DNA from 3 places in the Mucilaginibacter sp. P19 genome. Region 3 is predicted to be linked to each of the others. Evidence: riboswitches for the same ligand, from Rfam matches in the RefSeq annotation. Region 3 holds a riboswitch; each other region holds the start of a gene.
The links. Region 3 has a riboswitch for S-adenosylmethionine ahead of metH (methionine synthase). Riboswitches for the same ligand answer to the same signal wherever they lie in the genome.

Region 1 (7,086 bases), 1.5 Mb from region 3:
GCGATCAACCAAAATCACGGTTTCTTCTATCTTCACTCGCTATAATTTGTTGTAATCTTCCTGATGAGACACGCAGATCTCAGGAATTTCTTGTTATTTTTTGTTAATCCTAAAAACAGGGCCAAAGCCATACCGCAAATTTCAGCTTTATTTTCAATAAAAAACGGATTTCCTTTTGGAGAAACCCGTTTTATTTTACGAAGTGACACTTGTTTAGTTTACATCAAACCAAAGCTTGGTAGTAAGCGCATCGGCTCCCTGTGCTGCTACTGCCGACTGGTAATTAGTTTTGTTTAGCGATTGCTCTGTTCCCGGATAAATAAACCTTACCGGTATTTTACCATTAAGTGTACCTGCAACTGCCGGCTGTAATTGCGGATAATCAAGCCTGCGCCATTCGGTCCAGCCTTCCAATCCCTGGCCAAACAGCGCTAACCACTTTTGCTCGCCTATTGATTTTTTATAATTAGAGGCATCATATTGCACTGCCGGCTGCGCTATATAAGTAGCGATATCAGCCGAAGCAATACTGTACTGAGCCAACGCAGCAGTAACCGCCTGACTGTATAATGAAGCGGCATCTTCGGTAGTAAAACCGCGAGCGGCAGCCTCTGCCCTGTCAAACAAGCTCTCTGCATAGCCTAATATTACAGCAGGGGCATGTGGTGCACGAAAATAAGTGCCTGGTTTAGAAGTTTTGGTGAAGCCGTAATTGCTGGCATCGCCCACCAACAAACCGTTTGGCAAGCCAACATAGGTTTGAGGCGTTACATCTTGTGTTTTAGCGGCATATATTGATAAGCGGGGATCATTAAGTGCAAACAGCTTATCCACTATAGTTTTGCTGATACGGTAATCGTCACGGGTATCAAACAGGTTGCTTATCGGATTTTGGTTAGGCGAATCTAAATAAACCAACTGCGCGGTTTCGACATTCGAACTGATGTATGAACCGCCTTCGGTCTTAATATCATCTAATACTTGCTTAGCTTTTGCAGGTTCCCTATCGGAAATGCGCAAGGCGATGCGAAGCCTTAACGAGTTGGCAAATTTTTTCCATGAAGCAATATTGTTGCTATAGATCACATCTCCTGCTATAGCTTTGCCTGATGGATCAAGCGCCGTTTGAGCTGCTTTAAGGTCATCCAGCAAAGCAAAATAAACATCCTTTTGGGTGTCATAAGCCGGGGTAAGGTACTGATCAATATTGGTGGCCTGCCTGTAAGGAATATTCCCATAAGCCTCTGTTAATAAGCTAAATACCCATGAACGAAGTACCAGTGCAACGCCTTTATAATTGGTATTACCCTGGGCATCGGCAAGTTTGATGATCTGGTTAAGGTTTACAATGCTTTTTGAATAGCCCGTGCTCCACAGCTCCTCAAACGCACTACTGGCGTAAATATACCTGTCGGGGTCGGTGTATTGAATTTTAGACCAATACTGCACAAAAAGAAGACTAGCATCCATGTTATTGGCTACACCCCAATAGGTATCTGCCGTTGCTTTGGTGGCTGCGGTTAATAGATAGTCGGGCTGTGCTGTTTGTGAGCCGTTAGGGTTTTGATTGATCTTTAACAGATCCTTTTTGCACGATGTTACCGATAATAAAACCGCGGCAGATAATATGCTGATATATTTAAGTTTCATGATGTTTTAAAATTTAAGGTTTACGTTGAAACCGATGTTACGCACGGTAGGCAGGGTAAGATCTTCGAGACCCTGTCCGTTTCCTGCATTAAAGGCTGTTTCCGGATCAATATTCGGTGCGTTTTTATGGATGATCCACAAGTTACGGCCAACTACCGAAAATGTAGCTCCCTGGAAACCAATCTTATTCACCCATTTAGCAGGTAAAGAGTATCCCAGTTTTACTTCGCGAAGCTTGATGTATGAGGCATCGTAAACAAATGCTTCGTCAATATTGGTAAAGCCTTTGTAATATGATTGCGCAGGGATAATAGTGGTATTTGGCGAACCATCGGCCTTAACGCCTTTAAATATCATACCATCATTATAAACGGTTACACCCGCAGGGGCTGCACCGGTAACCTGCACAGCAGCAGCCGAAGTATTGTTGCCCGGGTAATAGTAACTTAAGCCTCCGTTAGCAGCGCCACGGCCAGGTAAGGTAGAAGCCAACACGCCGGTATAAGTACCTGTACGGTTGGTGTTTGAATAAATGGATCCGCCAAAACGTGCATCAACCAAAAAGCTCAGGTTAATCCCTTTGTAGGAGAAGCTGTTATTGATGCTTCCCAACCAATTTGGAGTGAATTTACCTAAATAACGTTTGGTGGTATTAAATACAGGTGTACCATTAGCGTCGATAATAATCTGACCTGAAGCATTACGTGTGTATGCGGTACCATACAAAGCACCATAAGGCTGACCAAGCGATGCTAAAACCTGCACTGTACGATCAGTGCCTAATACCACACTCTGTAAGCGGCCATCGGCATCAAGCGAAGCTACTTTACTACGGTTTAACGAGTAATTTGTAGTTATGTCCCAGGTAAATCCATTTGATTTAATTGGCGTAACACCTAACTGAACCTCGATACCTTTGTTATTAAGACGGCCACCGTTTATTACTTTTTGGCTGAAACCGGTTGATGAACTTACCTGTACGGTTAGGATCTGGTTAATACTGTTGGTGTTATAAGCACTTACATCTAAATGTACGCGATCATGGAAAAAGCCTAATTCAAAACCGGCCTCTGCCGATGTAGTGGTTTCAGGCTTAAGATGATCGTTCAGATCAATATTAGATATACTCTGTTGCGGATTTGAGCCAAAGAGGTTTGAAGATGTATAAACGTTAATTAACTGAAATGGATCTGTCGCCTTACCTACTTTTGACCACCCACCTCTTAATTTAGCATAACTAAGTACATCGCTTTTAATGCCTAATGCTTCAGATAATATTAAACTGCCATTTACGGAGGGATAGAAATATGACAAGGCATCTGCCGGTAAACTTGACGACCAATCATTACGGGTTGTGAAGTTGATGAACGCGTAATTTCTGAAACCAAGCTGTGCCGAACCAAAATAGCTATAGGTTTTAAGTTTCCCATAGTAATTTGTAGAGACCAGTGGATCGCGGGAGTTGCTCAGCGTGTACAAGCCAGCAACTGCAAGTTTCGGAGCCAACTGATCATTATTTTCGGTCGTCCTCACAGCTATGTTACCACCACCAAATACATCAAGCGAAAAATCGTTATTCAGCTTTTTAGTGTATTGCAACCTGGCTTCGGTGTTATTTTCGTTTACGCTGTAAGCATCCTCTTCGTATGAGCCAAACGGTGTTCCATTGGTGCCGTAGGCTACTTTAATCTTACGCCGGTCATTATAATAATCGGTACCGGTACGGAAGTTTGCTGATAGACCGTCAATGATTTTGTAATTCAGCTCGATACTACCTATCAGGTGATTTTTGTGTTGGTCTACTGTGTTTTCATAAGCCAGCCAGTATGGGTTGCTATAGTAACTATTATTCCAGTTAAAGGTATTACCATTGGCATCCTTGTAATTTTTAAGCCTGTTGATATCAACCTGGCGGCCAAACCAGGTAAACTGCAGCATGGTGCTGGTTGCACGTTTTCCATATGCACCAGGCAGGTTATCAGCATCATCTTTACTGTAATCAACAATTGTATTAACGGTCAATTTATTGTTGATACGATAGCTTGAGTTTAAAGCAAAAGAGTTACGGCCTTGTGAGGTATTGGGTACAATACCGGTTTGGTGCAGGTTATTATAGGATAACCTGAAATCGCTTTTATCGCTGCTGCTCGCAATAGCAATGCCATTATTGAGTGTTACACCGGTTTTAAAAAAATCTTTTACGTTGTCGGGGTGTGCCACGAAAGGTACGGCCTGCCCATTTGAATAAAACTGTGGAATCAGTGAACCATCCAAAGCAGGGCCCCAGCTTTCGTCAACACCATCGTTAACGCCGCCGCCTTTACCATCTACATAGCTGAATTTCCCATTTGAGCCTTGACCATATTGATTTTGATATTCGGGCAATACCTGTACGTTTGAAAAGCTGGTATTGGAGTTTATAGTAACACCTAATCCTTTTGCCCCTTTGCCTGTTTTAGTGCGGATGAGGATAACACCCGCGGCTGCACGTGAACCATAAAGCGCAGCTGCATTCGGGCCTTTCAATACACTTACCGATTCAATGTCTTCAGAATTTAAATCAGAAATGGCATTGGAGAAATCTCTTGAACCATTAGTGCCCAAAAACTGGCTATTATCAACAATAACCCCGTCAACTACAAATAAAGGTTGATTTTCCCGTGAGATAGACGTTTCTCCACGGATAATGATACGGGATGAGCCCATATCGCCCTGGCTGTTGGTAACCTGCACACCGGCAATTTTACCTGTGAGCGCGTTAACAAAATTGGTTTCCTTAGCTTCAGAGATATCTTTCGATTTAAGCCCTTGTACTGCATATCCAAGCGATTTTTTATCCTTTGAGATATTGAGGGCCGTTATCACTACCTCATTCAGAGAATTTGGTGCTTCAACCAAAACCACGTTTAAGGTAGTTATTCCTTGCGTAATCGGGATCTCCTGGGTTGTAAAGCCAATGTAGCTAACCCTAAGCACATCATTAACATTGGCGTTGATGATAAACTTACCATCAACATTGGTTTGTGCACCCGTGGTTTTACCTTTAACAGATACGCTAACGCCCGGCAACGGCAACCCATCGGATTTGGCGGTTACCACTCCGCTAATTTTAACGGATTGCCCCGCAACCGTCTGGACGAGAATAAAAGGCAATATAATTGCCAGTAATAGCTTGTAAATTTTTAACATGATAATTAATAATTGAGATTAATTTTTGATGCCTTTACCAGTACAAAAGACATGGCTATCGCCTTAGCGGGCATAATTTGCCCGGCTCATAAGCCTATCGTAACTGTAAAGAATTGATTAGGGGATGGTAATTATTAAGCTAAGACAAGCTGCAGCAAGCCCGCATTTAAACACCATGCATGCTGTAAATGATTAACAGCAACAATGCATGCTTTGCATATTGAGACAGAAGGATTTGCAGATTGACTGGCTTTCCGAAACGAAAGTTTTCTTGTGTAAAAAAGTAGATTCTGTTTTCATAAAACGGGTATTAAATAAGTACTGATAGATTCTTTTTAATTGATAGACGCTGTTTTGTTGTTTACCAAAGCGTCCACAGCTTTTAACATGGATGCAAATTCCTGTTTATCGTACAAGCGGGTGAGGTAAACAATTTTCCCATCCCGATCGATAACCACATTGCGGGTAACACCGCTCTTTTTGCTGGCAAACCGGCCAAAAATCTCAGCACCAGGATCGAGTGCCAACGGATAGCTTATATTCATGACCTGGTGAAAACTTTTTACTTTGTTGAGCGGTTCATCGCGGTCAACGCCTATTAAAACAAGGCCTTTATCTTTATAAGTCTGCCAGATCTCTTTTTCCAAATGCGGCATTTCTTCTCTGCATACGCTGCACCAGCTTGCGGTAAACTGCAGGATAACCACCTTACCACGCAACTTCGTTAAAGAAGTTTTTGTACCATTGGTCAATACGAGCTCAAAATCGGCAGGAGCAAGATCACCGGTTTTTATGATATAACCGCGGTCGTCAGCTGTCGGATCAATTGCCTTGGTGGTCTGCGCAACAGCCGGCAATGTTGTTATGAAAAGCAAACAGGTAAAAAGTAATTGTTTAATGTTCATTGCTATACAGGTTAAACCGTAATATCATCCCGGTGATATTTTCAATATTTTAATTAGCAAGAAAAATGAAGAGGGAAAAGAAGTATACAACACCTTGCACTATACAAGGCCATAGCGTATTACATTATCTTTTCTACCCTATTTTGGGCAGACAGGAATTAGCACCTTTATAACAGTGGGCTTACAGGTTGCTAAGACATCACAGGGCCTTTCCCTCAGTCTTTCTTGATAATTAAAATATTCAAAGAACCGATTTGACGATGCAAATATATATAAATTCTACTAAAACCATAGACTTTATATAATTATTGCAATAAAATGAATTAACACTTTAAAGTTCTGCAGGCTTATTTACAGAATTTGTTTACTGATTGGATTAGCTGAAACTTTTTGAAGATAAATTCCATAACAACAAAAGTCCCTAACGTTCGCTGCCGGGACTTTAACCTAAACTTGTTTTGCAGATTATTAAACTACCTTATAATAAGATAAAACAAGACAATTAGCTTTTTAATTATTTAGCACTTTTATTCGCCTGTTAACTGGCAGTCCCGTTAAAAAGGGCTGCAAAGCTATTTTCGGTTGTTATTTTTTCGATCAAATTTTCCAGTGACCGGTAAATGTTCATGTTTAAAAACGGACCTGCACTGATCCTTTTAACACCGGCATTTTGTAACGCTTTAAAATCCGGAAGTCCGGGCATGCACATTACGCTAACCGGAAGGCGCGATAAGGCTGTTATTTGTTCAATATCTGTTGTTTGGGTGATACAGGGAAAAAACAAACCATGCACACCTGTATCCTGGTAAAGCTTAGTGCGGGTTAAAGCATCTTCCAACGCGTTAGGTAAACCAAGCAGGAAGGAATCGGCTCTCACATTTATAAACACCTGTACACCTACTTTAGCCAACAGTTCGGTGATCTGTTTAAGCTTCATGGCAAACTCATTTGCATCAACGATACTTCGCTTGCCATCCATCACTATCGAATCCTCTATATTAATACCCACAACGCCGATATCATATAGCTTTGTGATATTATCGCAGATTACTTCCGCTGTATCACCATAACCTCCCTCCAGGTCCACAGTTAACATGGCCGATGATGTTGCCGCTATCCTTTTGATTACAAACAGGTAATCATCAAAACTCATTTCTTCGCCATCTGCAAAGCCTAATGAGCTTGCTACAGCGGCACTTGACGTGCCAATTGCCTCAAAGTTTAACTTATCATAAACCTGCGCGCTTTGAGCGTTCCATACATTGCCAATCTGCAAAGGTTCGGTTTTATGATGCAGCGCTAAAAATTCATTGAATCTATTTTTCATGTTTTTGTGTTTATT
Region 2 (7,086 bases), 3.0 Mb from region 3:
AAAACTGACAGGCCTGTTTACGACCTTCGTCATTTAAATCGGTATCCACACCGCGGCCCTGTATAATACCAAGTTTGTTATACTCAGTTTGGCCGTGGCGTACTATATATAAAGTTTTTTGTACCATTTTCTTGAGCCCAAAGCTGAAAGCCGAAGGCTTAAAGCTTTTTGCTTTTATCTATGCTAAATTTATTGCTTTGCTTTAAGCTTTCGGCTTTTGGCTTTCAGCTTAAAAAGCTTAATTAATTACCGGTAATTTGTAATACTGCGGTTTCGGTTCGTCGCCGAACACAAAGTTGGTATAATCCGTTACTACGTTATATAATGTGTCACGTTCAATAGGCTGGCGGCCCACATGTTTAATTAATTCTACTACTTGTTTGGTGCTCATGCCGGGATGCTGCTCTTCGGCGCCGGCCATTGAGTAGATTTTGGTGGTATCATCTAATGTTCCATCAATATCATCTACGCCAAAATTAAGCGAAAGTTGCGCGGTAGTACGGCTGATCATAGCCCAGTAAGCTTTAATATGATCAAAGTTATCCAGGTAGATGCGGGCTACGGCGTAGTTTCGCAAGTCTTCAATCACTGAAACCTCGGGCACGTGCGACATCTGGTTATCCTTATTACGGAACTTAAGCGGAATGAATGTCTGGAAACCGCCTGTTTTGTCCTGCAACTGGCGTAAACGCTCCATGTGGTCGACACGGTGTTTATATGCTTCAATATGCCCGTAAAGCATGGTAGCGTTTGAACGGCCGCCAAGCTTGTGCCATTCTTCATGAATAGCCAACCACTGATCGGCAGTACATTTATCTTTCGAGATCTGGTCCCTTATTTCGGGATCAAAAATTTCAGCGCCACCGCCGGGGATTGAATCCAGGCCTGCTTCCTGCATCAGGCGCATGCCTGTGGCGTAATCAATTTTGGCTTTTTTAAAGATGTAGTGATATTCAACCGGGGTTAATGCCTTAATATGCAATTCCGGGCGATGCGCGCGGATGCGGGCGAAAAGTTCCTGGTAAAAAGGCACATCATATTGCGGCAGCACACCACCTACAATGTGAACCTCGGTAACCGGTTCGCCATCATATTTGGTAACCATGTTGAACATTTCATCCATGGTGTACTCCCACCCTTCCGCCTTTTGTTTCAGCAGTCGCGAGTATGAACAAAATTTGCAGTCGTAAACGCAAAGGTTGGTGGGCTCAATATGAAAATTACGGTTGAAATAAGTTTTATCGCCGTGGCGTTCCTCGCGGATGTAATTAGCCAAAGTGCCAAGATAGCCAAGTTCGCCCTGCTCATAAAGCAAAACGCCTTCATCAAAAGTGATGCGTTGTTTGTCAAGAACTTTTTGAGCAATATGCTTTAAATCAGCAGATAAATTCGGATCGTTAAGTAAAAACTGTAAATTATCTGAATTATGCATCAATTAAAAATTTGGTCAAAGGTACTAAAAAGCACAAAAGTAATATGCGTTATGACACATATCGGCCAAATTTCACGGTAAATTACATTAAAGTTACAGAGCCTTGATCTCGCTTATGGAGATGCCTATCGCGCAATCATCCTGGCAACCATTAGGTACATAACTGGCTCCTGATATCATGCCATTATTATTGGTTTCAAAATAAATGGTATTCTTTTTCTTATCTGCAGATAGCCATTCGTTCTTTGCTTTCTGGTAAACTTGGTCGAGGGTTATTGATGCAGCACCTGAACTGTGCTGTTTTAACGAAGTTTTATCCTCATGCCATTGTTCCCTGATAGTTTTAACAGGGGGTATATTTGCAGTTTTATATTCCAAAACATACGATAAAAAATCCCTCGCTGTAACAACCCCATTTTGAACAGTAATCTCCGTTTCAGAACCATAACCGAAAACTGAACCGGCGTTAACAGTATAAGTGTATGAATTTTTGCTTTCGGCCTTAAAGTTTTGCCATGCTTTATAGCTTTTGTCATAAGCGGTATCATTAGCATCTTTTTTACAGGCAGATAGCCCAATAATAACAAACAGGAAGATAAGGCACTTTTTCATGCGGTTTGGCTTTTAAACCTATTCGGCAAAAAATATAAAAACGCTACAGCTAATAACAAATATTCTTGTTTATTTTGGGCGATAACACATTATGCCATGAAAATTGAAACTATAGCCATACACGCCGGTAACCATGTTGATGAAGCAACAAGGGCCGTTATACAACCCATTATTATGTCAACCACGTTTGAGCGCGGTGAGGATGGCGGTTTTCCGGCAGGTTATATTTACAGTCGCTCATCGAACCCCAATCGTCACGCATTGGAGCATGTGCTGGCCAAGTTAGAGGGAGGTGTTGAAGCAGCTTCCTTTTCATCAGGTAATGCGGCCGGGATGTCGGTATTTCAATCATTGGAGCCTGGCACGCACATTATCGCTCCTGATGATATGTATCATGGCTTACGTAATCAGCTTAAAACCCTTTTTGCCGGCATCCTTACCTTCGATTTTATTGATGTAAACGATACCGGGGTTTTACAACAGCACATCAAGCCCGAAACAGGTTTGATCTGGATAGAAACACCATCGAACCCCCTGCTTAAAATAACCGATATTAAAAGGGTGGTTGCTATTGCCAAAGCAAAAGGCATTAAAGTTTTGTGCGATAATACATTTGCCACCCCTATGTGCCAGCGACCAATTGAGCTGGGCGCGGATATGGTTATGCACTCAGCCACTAAATATTTTGGCGGACACAGCGACCTGATGGGCGGCGTTTTGATTACTGCAGAGAACAACGATTGGTGGATAAAAATTCGCCAGGTGCAGGAAATGGGCGGCGCTATCCCCTCGCCTATGGATTGTTATTACCTGGTACGCAGCATCAAAACCCTGCCATATCGCGTAAAGGGCCATGTACAAAACGCTCAATTACTTGCCGAATATCTTGAACAGCACCCTCATGTTGAACAGGTAATGTATCCCGGTTTACCATCGCATCCACAGCATGATATAGCTAAAGATCAGATGCTGGCTTTTGGCGGTATGTTATCCTTTACTATTAAAGGCGATGAGAATGACACGCATAACATTATTAATAAGCTTAAATTGTTCATCAAAGCTACCAGCCTTGGTGGTGTTGAAAGCCTAATAGAACACCGCGCTACTGTTGAAGGGCCGGATACCAAAACACCACGAAACCTGCTAAGGGTTTCCGTTGGATTGGAGCATATCGATGATTTAATAGCTGATATGGAGCAGGCCCTTGCTTAGGCCTTTTAAGGTAAATAAGGTAAAAGGATAAAGGTTAAAGGCGAAAGGTAGCTGCATTTGTCTAAGCTTAAAATTGTTCTCGAATGAACCTTTTGCCTTTGGCCTTTTACGTTTAACCTTAAAAAGAAATAAAATTTGGTATATTACCTCACAATCCCTTATATTCGCAACATTATTTGGTAGTGATACCAACGTCGATCAATCCTCCGCACATAGTTCGGGTGTTGATTTATAAAGAAGCGGCGAGAGATCAGGCTCAATGACCCGCTGGCAACCCTTCAATGTTGAAGAAGGTGCCAATTCCTGTCCCGGCAAATAACACCGGGGAATATAAATTTATAACCATGAAAAGTTTAATTAAATTTACGCAACGCAACACTTTTTACACCGCAAACGGTAACATACAACGTATTAGCTCCCCTATTGGCTGTATTTGTATGTGTTGCTGCTGTTGATGCTTAGCAAGCTCCTGTTTTTCATTCTCTGAAAAAAGCGTGTTTTTAAACCGGTTGTTTTTAAACCGGCTTTCCAAATTCATCTAAACATTCAAAATCTAAATTAAACACATTAAAAAATTACAACTATGTCTGCCTTAAAATTCGAAACCTTACAATTGCATGCCGGCCAGGAAGTTGATCCAACAACAGGTTCACGCGCTGTGCCCATTTATCAAACTACTTCATACGTATTCAACAGCGCCGAACATGGCGCAAATTTATTTGCATTAAAGGAGTTTGGTAATATCTATACCCGCATTATGAACCCTACTACCGATGTGTTTGAAAAACGCATCGCGGCGTTAGAGGGCGGTGTAGCTGCGCTGGCAACAGCCTCTGGCCAGGCATCCCAATTCCTTGCCCTTAATAATATTTTACAGGTTGGCGATAACTTTGTTACTTCACCTTTCCTATATGGCGGTACTTACAATCAGTTTAAAGTAGCTTTCAAACGCCTGGGTATCGAAGTACGCTTTGCCAAAGATGATACTGCGGCCAGTATCGAGGCGCTTATTGATGATAAAACAAAGGCCATTTTCCTGGAAACCATTGGTAACCCGGGCTTTACCATTGCCGATTTTGAAAAGGTGAGCGAAGTTGCCAAAAGACATGACCTGCCATTAATTGTTGATAATACTTTCGGTGCCGGTGGTTACCTCTTCCGCCCTATTGAACATGGCGCTGATGTGGTTGTTGAGTCAACAACCAAATGGATTGGCGGACATGGTACCAGTATTGGCGGCGTCATTATTGATGCAGGCAATTACAATTGGGGTAACGGTAAGTTTCCGCAATTCACTGAACCATCTGAGGGGTACCACGGGTTGATATTTAACGATGTATTTGGCATTGGAGGCCCGTTTGGCAATATCCAGTTTATTATCCGCGCCCGTGTTGAGGGATTAAGGGATTTCGGCCCGTCGCAAGCTCCGTTCAATTCATGGTTGAATATCCAGGGACTTGAAACACTTTCTCTGCGTGTGCAACGTCACGTTGATAATGCCCTGCAACTGGCCAAATGGCTGGAGCAGCACCCACAGGTGGCAAGTGTAAATTACCCGGGACTGGAATCATCGCCATATCATGAGCTGGCTAAAAAATATTTAAAGAATGGTTTCGGTGGCGTATTGTCATTCGAGATTAAGGGGAGTAAAGAGCAGGCTAGCAGATTGATCAACAACCTGAAACTGGTTAGTCATTTAGCCAATGTGGGCGATGCAAAAACGCTCATCATACAACCATCAGCAACAACACATCAGCAATTATCTGATGAAGAGCAATTATCGGCCGGTGTTACGCCAGCTTCATTGCGAGTGGCTGTTGGTATTGAGCATATTGACGATATCAAAGCTGATTTTGAGCAGGCTTTTGCAAAAATCAAGCAAGGTGAGGGTGAGTTAGTTTAATAATGTATAGTTTTTTTAAGTGATATAGTAAACGTTATTGCAGGTTGCAGCCGGAAATACCGGTTGCACCTGAAATAACAAAACAACAGAATGAACGCAGAGATATTTAAATACACTAATACTTTTGAATTTGAATCGGGCCGTACAATTGAAGGTTTAGAAATAGGTTTTCACACTTATGGCCGGTTAAATAAGGAGAAAAATAATGTTGTTTGGGTTTGCCATGCGCTTACTGCCAACAGCGATGTATTTGACTGGTGGAAAGGGCTTATTGGCGAGGGTTATTTTTTTAACCCGGAAGAGCATTTTATAGTTTGCGCCAATATTTTGGGTTCTCCTTACGGCACTACAAGTCCGTTGAGCATTAACCCGGTTACCGGCCAGCCATATTATCTTTCATATCCCCAGTTTACTACAAGGGATATGGTTAAAGCGCACCAGTTGCTTGCCCAGCATTTAAACATCAATAATATCAGTGTATTAATTGGAGGTTCGTTAGGTGGCCAACAGGCTATGGAATGGGCTATTATTGAGCCAGAGCGGATCAAAAATCTGATCCTGATAGCTACCAACGCCAAGCACTCGCCATGGGGCATCGCCTTTAACGAGTCGCAGCGTTTAGCTATCACAACCGACCGCACCTTTTACAGCAATACGCCCGAAGGCGGTCAGAAAGGCTTAAAAGCTGCGCGCAGTATCGCGCTTTTAAGTTATCGTACTTATAAAACTTACGGCATTACCCAACAGGAAGAAGCCGACGATGTGCAGGACAATTTCCGTTCTTCATCGTACCAAAATTACCAGGGGCAAAAGCTGGTGAACCGCTTTAACGCCTATAGTTATTGGTACCTGACCAAAGTGATGGACTCACACAATGTGGGCCGGGGCCGTCACGGTGTAGATAAAGCGTTAAGTCTCATCAAGGCAAAAACATTAGTTATTGGCATCTCGTCGGATGTTTTGTTCCCTGTTGAAGAACAGCAATACCTGTTCAGGCATATCCCAAAAGCTGCCTTTTCCGAGCTGGATTCGTTTTATGGGCACGATGGGTTTTTAATTGAAACAGAAGCATTAACAAAAATATTCACATCATTTTTTAAAACCGATGTGAAAGGAAAAATTATAGAACTGCAACGTACAGCGTAATGAGTAAAAAGTTAAATATCGGCCTCTTCGGATTTGGAGTTGTTGGCCAGGGGTTATATGATATCATCAAAACAAAGCATTTAAATATCGAGATAGTAAAATTTGCTATTAAAGACCCTAATAAAAAACGTTCTTTACCGGCACATTTATTTACTACCGACAAAGAAGAACTGCTTAATAACCCGGAGATCAATACCATTGTTGAACTGATCAATGATACCGAAGCTGCTTTTGAAATTGTTTCAAGGGCTTTAAAATCTGGAAAAAACGTAGTATCTGCCAGTAAAAAAATGATCGCCCTGCATCTGGACGAACTAATCGAAATCCAGCATCAATACGGCACATCATTATTATATGAAGGCGCTGTTTGCGGTAGTATCCCTATTATCCGCAATTTGGAAGAGTATTATGATAATGAACTACTGCATTCCATCAGCGGTATTTTCAATGGTTCATCAAACTATATCCTTTCAAAAGGCTTTATTGAAGGGCTCGATTATGATAGCGCATTGAAACAAGCCCAGGACCTGGGTTTTGCCGAAACCGACCCAACCAGTGATGTTGGTGGTTTTGACGCCAAATACAAGCTGGTTATTGCCGCAGCGCATGCTTATGGTGTAGTTGTACAGCCCGATGAGGTATTTAACCTGGGTATTCAGAACCTTGCAGCTGCCGATTTGCAATATGCCCGCGAAAAGAACCTCAAAATTAAACTGGTGCCGGTAGCCAAAGAACTTGACGACCGCAACGTTGCCCTGTTTGTATTACCTAAGTTTGTAAA
Region 3 (7,086 bases):
TTGCGGTCAACCAGTTGCAGCACCTTTGCTATTTTACTATTACTCACAAAGGAGAAGCCAAGGTTACGCGCGGCAAAATCCTTGTTAAGCACCTGGCCTATCATCACCCCTACCAGCAGCAGGATTATTGTCCGGAAAATTACACCCGCGGTCCTCTTCATAACTTATTACACACAAAGTTAACAATTGCAGGGTCAATAATTTTTACCCGCACCCTTGCATTTGATGATTTTTACCGAATTTTGTTATAAATTATTTGAAAATAAGCAATGGAAACCACTACCGAAAGGGAATCGCACTACAAAAACCTCGAAAAACAGACCGTAAGGGAAATTTTAGAAAACATTAATAACGAGGATAAAACGGTTCCGCTGGCAGTGGAAAAGGCATTGCCACAGATAGAAGCCCTGGCAACTATCACCGCAGAAAGGATGAAAAACGGCGGACGTTTATTTTACATAGGCGCCGGCACCAGTGGCCGTTTAGGCGTGGTTGATGCATCAGAATGCCCGCCGACATTCGGCGTTCCGTTTGATATGGTGGTGGGCTTGATAGCAGGCGGCGATGGCGCGATCCGCAAAGCTGTTGAATTTGCTGAAGACGATGCTATACAGGCCTGGAAAGATCTGGAAGCTTTCGACATTAATGATAAAGACGTAGTTGTTGGCATAGCCGCTTCGGGCACTACACCGTATGTGATCGGCGGCTTAAAAACGGCTAATGAGCATAATTTAGTTACCGGCTGTATTGTTTGTAACAGCGGCAGCCCGGTAGCGGCTGTGGCGCAGTACCCGGTTGAAGTAGTAACAGGCCCTGAGTTTTTAACCGGGTCGACCCGCATGAAGGCCGGTACCGCACAAAAATTAGTTTTAAATATGCTGAGCACAAGTGTCATGATCCAGCTTGGCCGTGTAAAAGGGAACAGAATGGTTGACATGCAGTTAAGCAACCACAAATTGGTGAACAGGGGCACCCGCATGGTAATGGACGAAACCGGGCTGAACGAAGAGGAAGCAGCCGGGTTACTGAAACAATACGGCAGCGTACGAAGCGCTGTTGATCATTATTTAAAAAAATAAACTGAATTTGAAGATGTGTTGATTTGGAAATTTGAAGATGCTTGTATTCGATAAATTCTCAAATTCAAAAAATTCGGGTTCAGACAATTTGAAATCAAAAACATGCACGATATTGAACCATATTACCGCTGGAGAGACGATTACGTGGCATCGGAAGATGAGTTTTCGCCTTTTTATGCGACAGAATACAGCGAATTTGAATTTGACAAGCAGGTATACAATTACCTGCTGCACCCGCAATGGGACTCATTCGGCTCCAATACCCTTTATTTAAAAGTGCTTTTTGCCGATTATGATAAAGGCTACACAATTATTGAGCTGATAGGTGAATGGAATGATGCCATCAATAACGACATTATGATGCTGAAGCGTGAGCTGCTCGACCTGATGATAGATAATGGCATCACTCATTTTATCCTGATCGGCGAAAACGTACTCAACTTTCATTCAAGCGATGATTGCTATTACGAAGAGTGGTTCCAGGATGTAGAGGACGGCTGGATAGCAGGCATCAACTTCCGCGAACACGTGATAGACGAATTTAAACACAGCAATATCGACTATTACATCAATTTTGGCGGCGAACTCGATAGCATTGGCTGGCGTACCCTGAAACCCATACAGGTTTTCAAAAAAGTGGAGGAGCAGTTGATGAGGAGATTGAATTGAGAATCAAGATTCAAGAAGTCAAGAGCCAGGAAAGCGCCAACAGGTAGCCAGACTTCTTCTTGCCTCTTGACTCTAATAGTCTTGCACCTTTCTTCATGCTGCATTCACCTTTTATTTATATATTCGTACTATAATTTTTAACACAAAATGGAATTTAAAGATCCCGAATACGTTTATAAAAACGTAATACAATTAAATGAACAGGATGCATCCCGCAAATTCATAGCTAATGTATTTATGTGGATGTTTGTCGCACTGGGCCTTTCGGCTTTATGCGCGTTCATATTTTCAGGCAACCAGGCATTATATGAAATGCTTAGGGACCCGGCAACAGGTGGCAATACTGGCTTAGGTACTATTGTAATGTTTGCACCGCTCGCTTTCGTACTAATTATATCATTTGGCTTTAACCGTTTATCATACGGTGTTGCAGCATTGCTATTCATTGCATTTTCTGCAGTTATGGGCATTAGCTTAAGCTATATACTAAGAGTATTTACAGAAAGTTCGGTACTTGGCGTATTTATTACAACCTCAGTTGTTTTCGGTATAATGGCTGTAGCCGGGTATACCACCAACACAGATCTGACCAAATTTGGATCGATTATGATGATGGGGCTCATTGGTATTATTGTGGCATCATTATTTAATATGTTTATGCATAGCTCCCAGTTAGAATACATCATTAGCTATGTTGGCATCGCCGTATTTGTTGGACTAACAGCTTACGACGTTCAAAAACTAAAACGCATAGGAGCCGGTCTTGAATATGGCACGTCATCAACAAGCAAAATGGCCCTTTTAGGCGGTTTAACTTTGTATCTTGATTTTATCAACCTTTTCCTGATGATCCTCCGTTTATTCGGCAGAAGAAGATAATCTCATTAAGAAATTCAATCATAAAGCTGCCTCCGCAAAAGGCGGCTTTTTTGTTTAACAATGTGGCTTAGCTATGATATTTAGCGTACGTTATACACTTGCAAATGATAACTTTATTGCGCAACTTTGCAGTGCTTATGGAGAAAGACGGAGGGATTAGACCCTGCGATGTCTTAGCAACCTGTGCTTCACAAGGTGCTACATTCTACCAGGCGGCAATTACGCGCCCGGACAGATAAGCGAAAGTCATAACAACACCCGACTTTTCGAGATAAGCTGTATTTAGATTTGAGATATTAGACGTGAGATTTGAGATAGCATCTGCTTTTTCCAATTGCCTGTTTAGTGTCTTTTTATCAGATATATGGGATTAAAGATTTAAGGATCTGGCAAAGACTTTTTGCCAAGGTCTCACATCTTATATCTCATATCTCACATCTCAAAAAATGGACATTAGAAAAGAATTACAGAAACGCATCCTGGTGATTGACGGAGCAATGGGTACCATGATTCAAAGGTACCAGCTCACGGAGAAGGATTTTCGTGGCGAGCGTTTTCGCGATCATCATAGCGACCTGCAGGGCAATAACGACCTGCTCAATATCACGCGCCCTGATATTATCAAAGCCATCCATGCCGAATACCTGGATGCCGGTGCGGATATCATTGAAACTAACACTTTCAGCACACAGGTAATTTCCCTTGCCGATTATCACCTGGAAGAACTGGCTTATGAACTAAGCTACGAGGGTGCACGCATTGCCCGCGAAGTAGCCGACGAGATATACCCGGCGCACCCCCGAAAAGCCGCGCTTTGTTGCCGGTGCCATCGGGCCAACCAACCGTACTGCTTCCTTATCGCCAGACGTTAACGACCCCGGATATCGCGCCGTTACCTTTGATGATCTGGCCGAGGCCTACTATGACCAGGTACGCGGTTTGGTTGACGGTGGTTCGCACCTGTTATTGGTTGAAACCATATTTGATACCCTGAATGCAAAAGCAGCCCTGTTTGCCATAAAACGTTATGAGCAGGAGTGTAAAGCTGCAGGCAAGGATTTTCCTGCTTTCAGGAATTCGGGCGGGATCATGATCTCAGGAACCATTACCGATGCTTCAGGCCGTACCCTTTCAGGGCAAACTGTCGAAGCTTTCTGGAACTCGATAAGCCATGCCAACCTGCTATCAGTAGGCCTAAACTGCGCTTTGGGTGCGCGGGAAATGCGTCCGCACCTTGCCGAGCTTTCTGAAAAGGCAGGTGTATTTATTTCGGCCTATCCAAACGCCGGCTTACCCAACGAGTTTGGTCAATACGATGAAACTCCGCATGAAACCGCTCATCAGGTTGACGATTTTATCAAAGCCGGCCTGGTTAATATAGTTGGTGGGTGCTGCGGTACCACGCCCGAGCATATTAAATGTATTGCCGATAAGGCTGCCAAATATCCGCCCCGCCCCATTCCGGAAATTGAGCCGGACATGCGCCTGAGCGGTTTGGAATCCGTTACCATAAAACCCGAAAGCATTTTTGTTAATGTGGGTGAGCGTACCAATATCACCGGTTCACCAAAGTTTTCCAAATTGATCCTCGCCGAAGATTATGAGGCAGCTCTAAGTGTTGCTCTGCAACAGGTAGAAGGCGGCGCGCAGGTCATCGATATTAACATGGATGAGGGCATGATTGATTCGGAGGCTGTGATGGTAAAATTCCTGAACCTGGTTGCTTCTGAACCGGATATTGCCAAACTGCCTATTATGATCGACTCATCCAAATGGACGGTGATTGAGGCTGGTTTAAAATGCGTACAGGGAAAAGGTATCGTGAACTCTATCTCCCTTAAAGAGGGCGAAGAAAAATTTAAGGAACAGGCCCGGAAAATCTTAAGCTATGGCGCTGCTACCGTTGTAATGGCCTTTGACGAAACCGGTCAGGCCGATTCACTGGAGCGCCGGATCGAGATCTGTAAACGGTCATACGATATACTGGTGAACGAAGTAGGATTCCCCCGCAGGATATTATTTTCGACCCAAACATCTTAACAGTTGCTACCGGCCTGGAAGAACATAATAATTACGCGGTTGATTTTATTGAAGCTACCCGCTGGATCAAGCAAAACCTGCCGCACGCTAAAGTGAGCGGCGGTGTGAGTAATATTTCATTCTCGTTCAGGGGTAATAATACCGTGCGCGAGGCTATGCACTCGGCTTTCCTGTACCATGCTATTAAAGCGGGTATGGATATGGGTATTGTAAATGCCGGGATGCTGGAGGTTTACGAGGAAATTCCGAAAAACCTTTTGGAGCTTGTAGAAGATGTACTCCTTAACCGCCGCCCGGATGCTACCGAGCGCCTGGTTGAGTTTGCCGACACCATCAAAAGTAAAGGCAAAGAAGTAGTACGCGACGAAGAATGGCGCAAAGGCACCGTTCAGGAGCGCCTCTCCCACTCGCTGGTAAAAGGCATTGTTGAATACCTTGACGACGATGTGGAGGAAGCCCGCCAGGCCTACAGCAAACCCCTTGAGGTTATTGAAGGTCCGTTGATGGACGGTATGAATATCGTAGGCGACTTGTTCGGTGCCGGTAAAATGTTTTTACCACAAGTGGTAAAATCAGCCCGTGTAATGAAAAAGGCTGTGGCTTACCTACTGCCTTTTATTGAGGAAGAAAAAAGAACAACGTAAATGCCGATCAGCGCGCCAACGCCGGCAAGGTGTTAATGGCCACCGTAAAAGGCGATGTACATGATATCGGCAAAAATATAGTTGGCGTAGTGCTGGCTTGTAACAACTTTGAGGTGATTGACCTTGGGGTGATGGTGCCCGCGCAACGCATTATTGAAGAGGCTAAAAAGCAAAACGTTGATATCATTGGGTTAAGTGGTTTAATCACCCCATCGCTTGATGAAATGGTGCACTTTGCCAAGGAAATGGAACGCGAAGGTTTTACCATTCCGCTAATCATTGGTGGTGCTACAACGTCGCGCATTCACGCTGCCGTAAAAGTAGCGCCGCAATACTCCGGGGCTGCCATTCACGTTTTGGATGCTTCGCGCAGCGTTACCGTTTGCAGCAATCTAATGAGCAAGGACAACCGGGATGCCTATATCCAGGGCATTAAGGATGAATATGCCAAAGCCCGCGAGGCACATGCCAACAAAAAATCGGACAAGCGTTTTGTAACTATCGAAGAAGCCCGTGCCGGTAAATTCCAGATTAGCCTGGATGGCGATGTGGCGCCGAAACCCGCGTTTACAGGCACCAAAGTATTTGAGAATTTCCCGCTGGAAGAGTTGCTGCCTTATATCGACTGGACGCCGTTTTTCCATACCTGGGAACTTCGCGGCAGCTATCCGAAGATCTTTGACGATAAGTTTGTAGGCGTTGAAGCCAAAAAACTATTTGATGATGCGCAGGTATTGATGAAACGTATTGTTGACCAGAAACTGTTCACCGCAAAAGGTGTAATTGGCTTCTGGCCGGCCAATGCCGTAGGTGATGATATTGAATTATATACCGATGAAAATCGCACAACAGTTTTAAATCGCATCCATACCTTACGCCAGCAGGCCGAAAAGGTGAAGAATGATCCGTATTATGCCTTGTCAGATTTTATCGCACCAAAAGAAAGCGGTGTGCCTGATTATTTCGGCGGCTTTGCGGTAACAACCGGTTTAGGTTGTGATGAATTGGTTGCTGAGTTTGAGGCCGACCATGACGACTATAACAGCATTATGGCCAAAGCCCTTGCCGACCGCCTTGCCGAAGCTTTTGCCGAAAAAATGCACGAACTGGTACGTAAGGAATACTGGGGCTATGCCAAAGGCGAACAGCTAAGCAATGCCGACCTGATCAAGGAAGAGTACCAGGGCATCCGTCCGGCACCGGGTTATCCGGCCTGTCCGGACCATACCGAAAAAACCACCTTGTTTGAATTACTAAAAGCAGAAGACAACGCAAACATGCACCTAACCGAAAGCCTGGCCATGCTGCCGGCCGCATCGGTAAGCGGTTTCTACTTCGCACATCCGCAGGCAAGATATTTTGGCTTGGGTAAAATCAGTAAGGATCAGGTTGAGGATTATGCTATCCGTAAACAAATGCCATTGGAGGATGTGGAAAGATGGTTAGGGCCGAATATTAATTATTAGCCCCCCGGCCCCCTAAAGGGGGAGTAAGGGAAGAAACGACAAAGCGAGGGCTTGTGCGATTCCCCTCTTGAGAGGGGTGGAGGGGTGTGTTAACGGAGCGAAAAATAAACGCCACATAATACACCCCGCCAACACACAATTCCACCGCGCCCCCTCTCAAGAGGGGAACTTAAATTGTAATTATAAAACTTAAATAAAAAAATTCCCCCTTGGGGGTTAGGGGTCAAATGAAAATACCTGAACATATAGCAAACGCCAATGGCAAAACACTCTTTTCTTTTGAACTGATCCCGCCTTTAAAGGGGCAAA

Region 1: linked by a shared signal. The riboswitch ahead of ACQ86K_RS06375 (TlpA disulfide reductase family protein) and the one ahead of metH (methionine synthase) in region 3 are both predicted to bind S-adenosylmethionine.
Region 2: linked by a shared signal. The riboswitch ahead of ACQ86K_RS13985 (O-acetylhomoserine aminocarboxypropyltransferase/cysteine synthase family protein) and the one ahead of metH (methionine synthase) in region 3 are both predicted to bind S-adenosylmethionine.

Annotation. Positions count from the first base shown of each region.
Region 1 covers NZ_CP192586.1:1,344,650-1,351,735, reverse strand. Annotated here, with positions in the region: gene idi (isopentenyl-diphosphate Delta-isomerase) at 1-36, opposite strand, end outside; gene ACQ86K_RS06385 (SusD/RagB family nutrient-binding outer membrane lipoprotein) at 214-1,650, opposite strand; gene ACQ86K_RS06380 (SusC/RagA family TonB-linked outer membrane protein) at 1,657-4,839, opposite strand; gene ACQ86K_RS06375 (TlpA disulfide reductase family protein) at 5,175-5,744, opposite strand; SAM riboswitch class I at 5,866-5,979, opposite strand; gene ACQ86K_RS06370 (isocitrate lyase/PEP mutase family protein) at 6,283-7,071, opposite strand.
Region 2 covers NZ_CP192586.1:2,884,022-2,891,107, forward strand. Annotated here, with positions in the region: gene ACQ86K_RS13965 (histidine phosphatase family protein) at 1-127, opposite strand, end outside; gene mqnE (aminofutalosine synthase MqnE) at 239-1,432, opposite strand; gene ACQ86K_RS13975 (hypothetical protein) at 1,526-2,044, opposite strand; gene ACQ86K_RS13980 (trans-sulfuration enzyme family protein) at 2,141-3,256, shown strand; SAM riboswitch class I at 3,483-3,593, shown strand; gene ACQ86K_RS13985 (O-acetylhomoserine aminocarboxypropyltransferase/cysteine synthase family protein) at 3,840-5,159, shown strand; gene ACQ86K_RS13990 (homoserine O-acetyltransferase family protein) at 5,250-6,305, shown strand; gene ACQ86K_RS13995 (homoserine dehydrogenase) at 6,305-7,086, shown strand, end outside.
Region 3 covers NZ_CP192586.1:6,596,256-6,603,341, reverse strand. Annotated here, with positions in the region: gene ACQ86K_RS32550 (S41 family peptidase) at 1-161, opposite strand, end outside; gene murQ (N-acetylmuramic acid 6-phosphate etherase) at 270-1,079, shown strand; gene ACQ86K_RS32540 (hypothetical protein) at 1,182-1,748, shown strand; gene ACQ86K_RS32535 (Bax inhibitor-1/YccA family protein) at 1,896-2,627, shown strand; SAM riboswitch class I at 2,760-2,869, shown strand; partial or broken gene metH (methionine synthase) at 3,074-6,777, shown strand; gene ACQ86K_RS32525 (methylenetetrahydrofolate reductase) at 7,005-7,086, shown strand, end outside.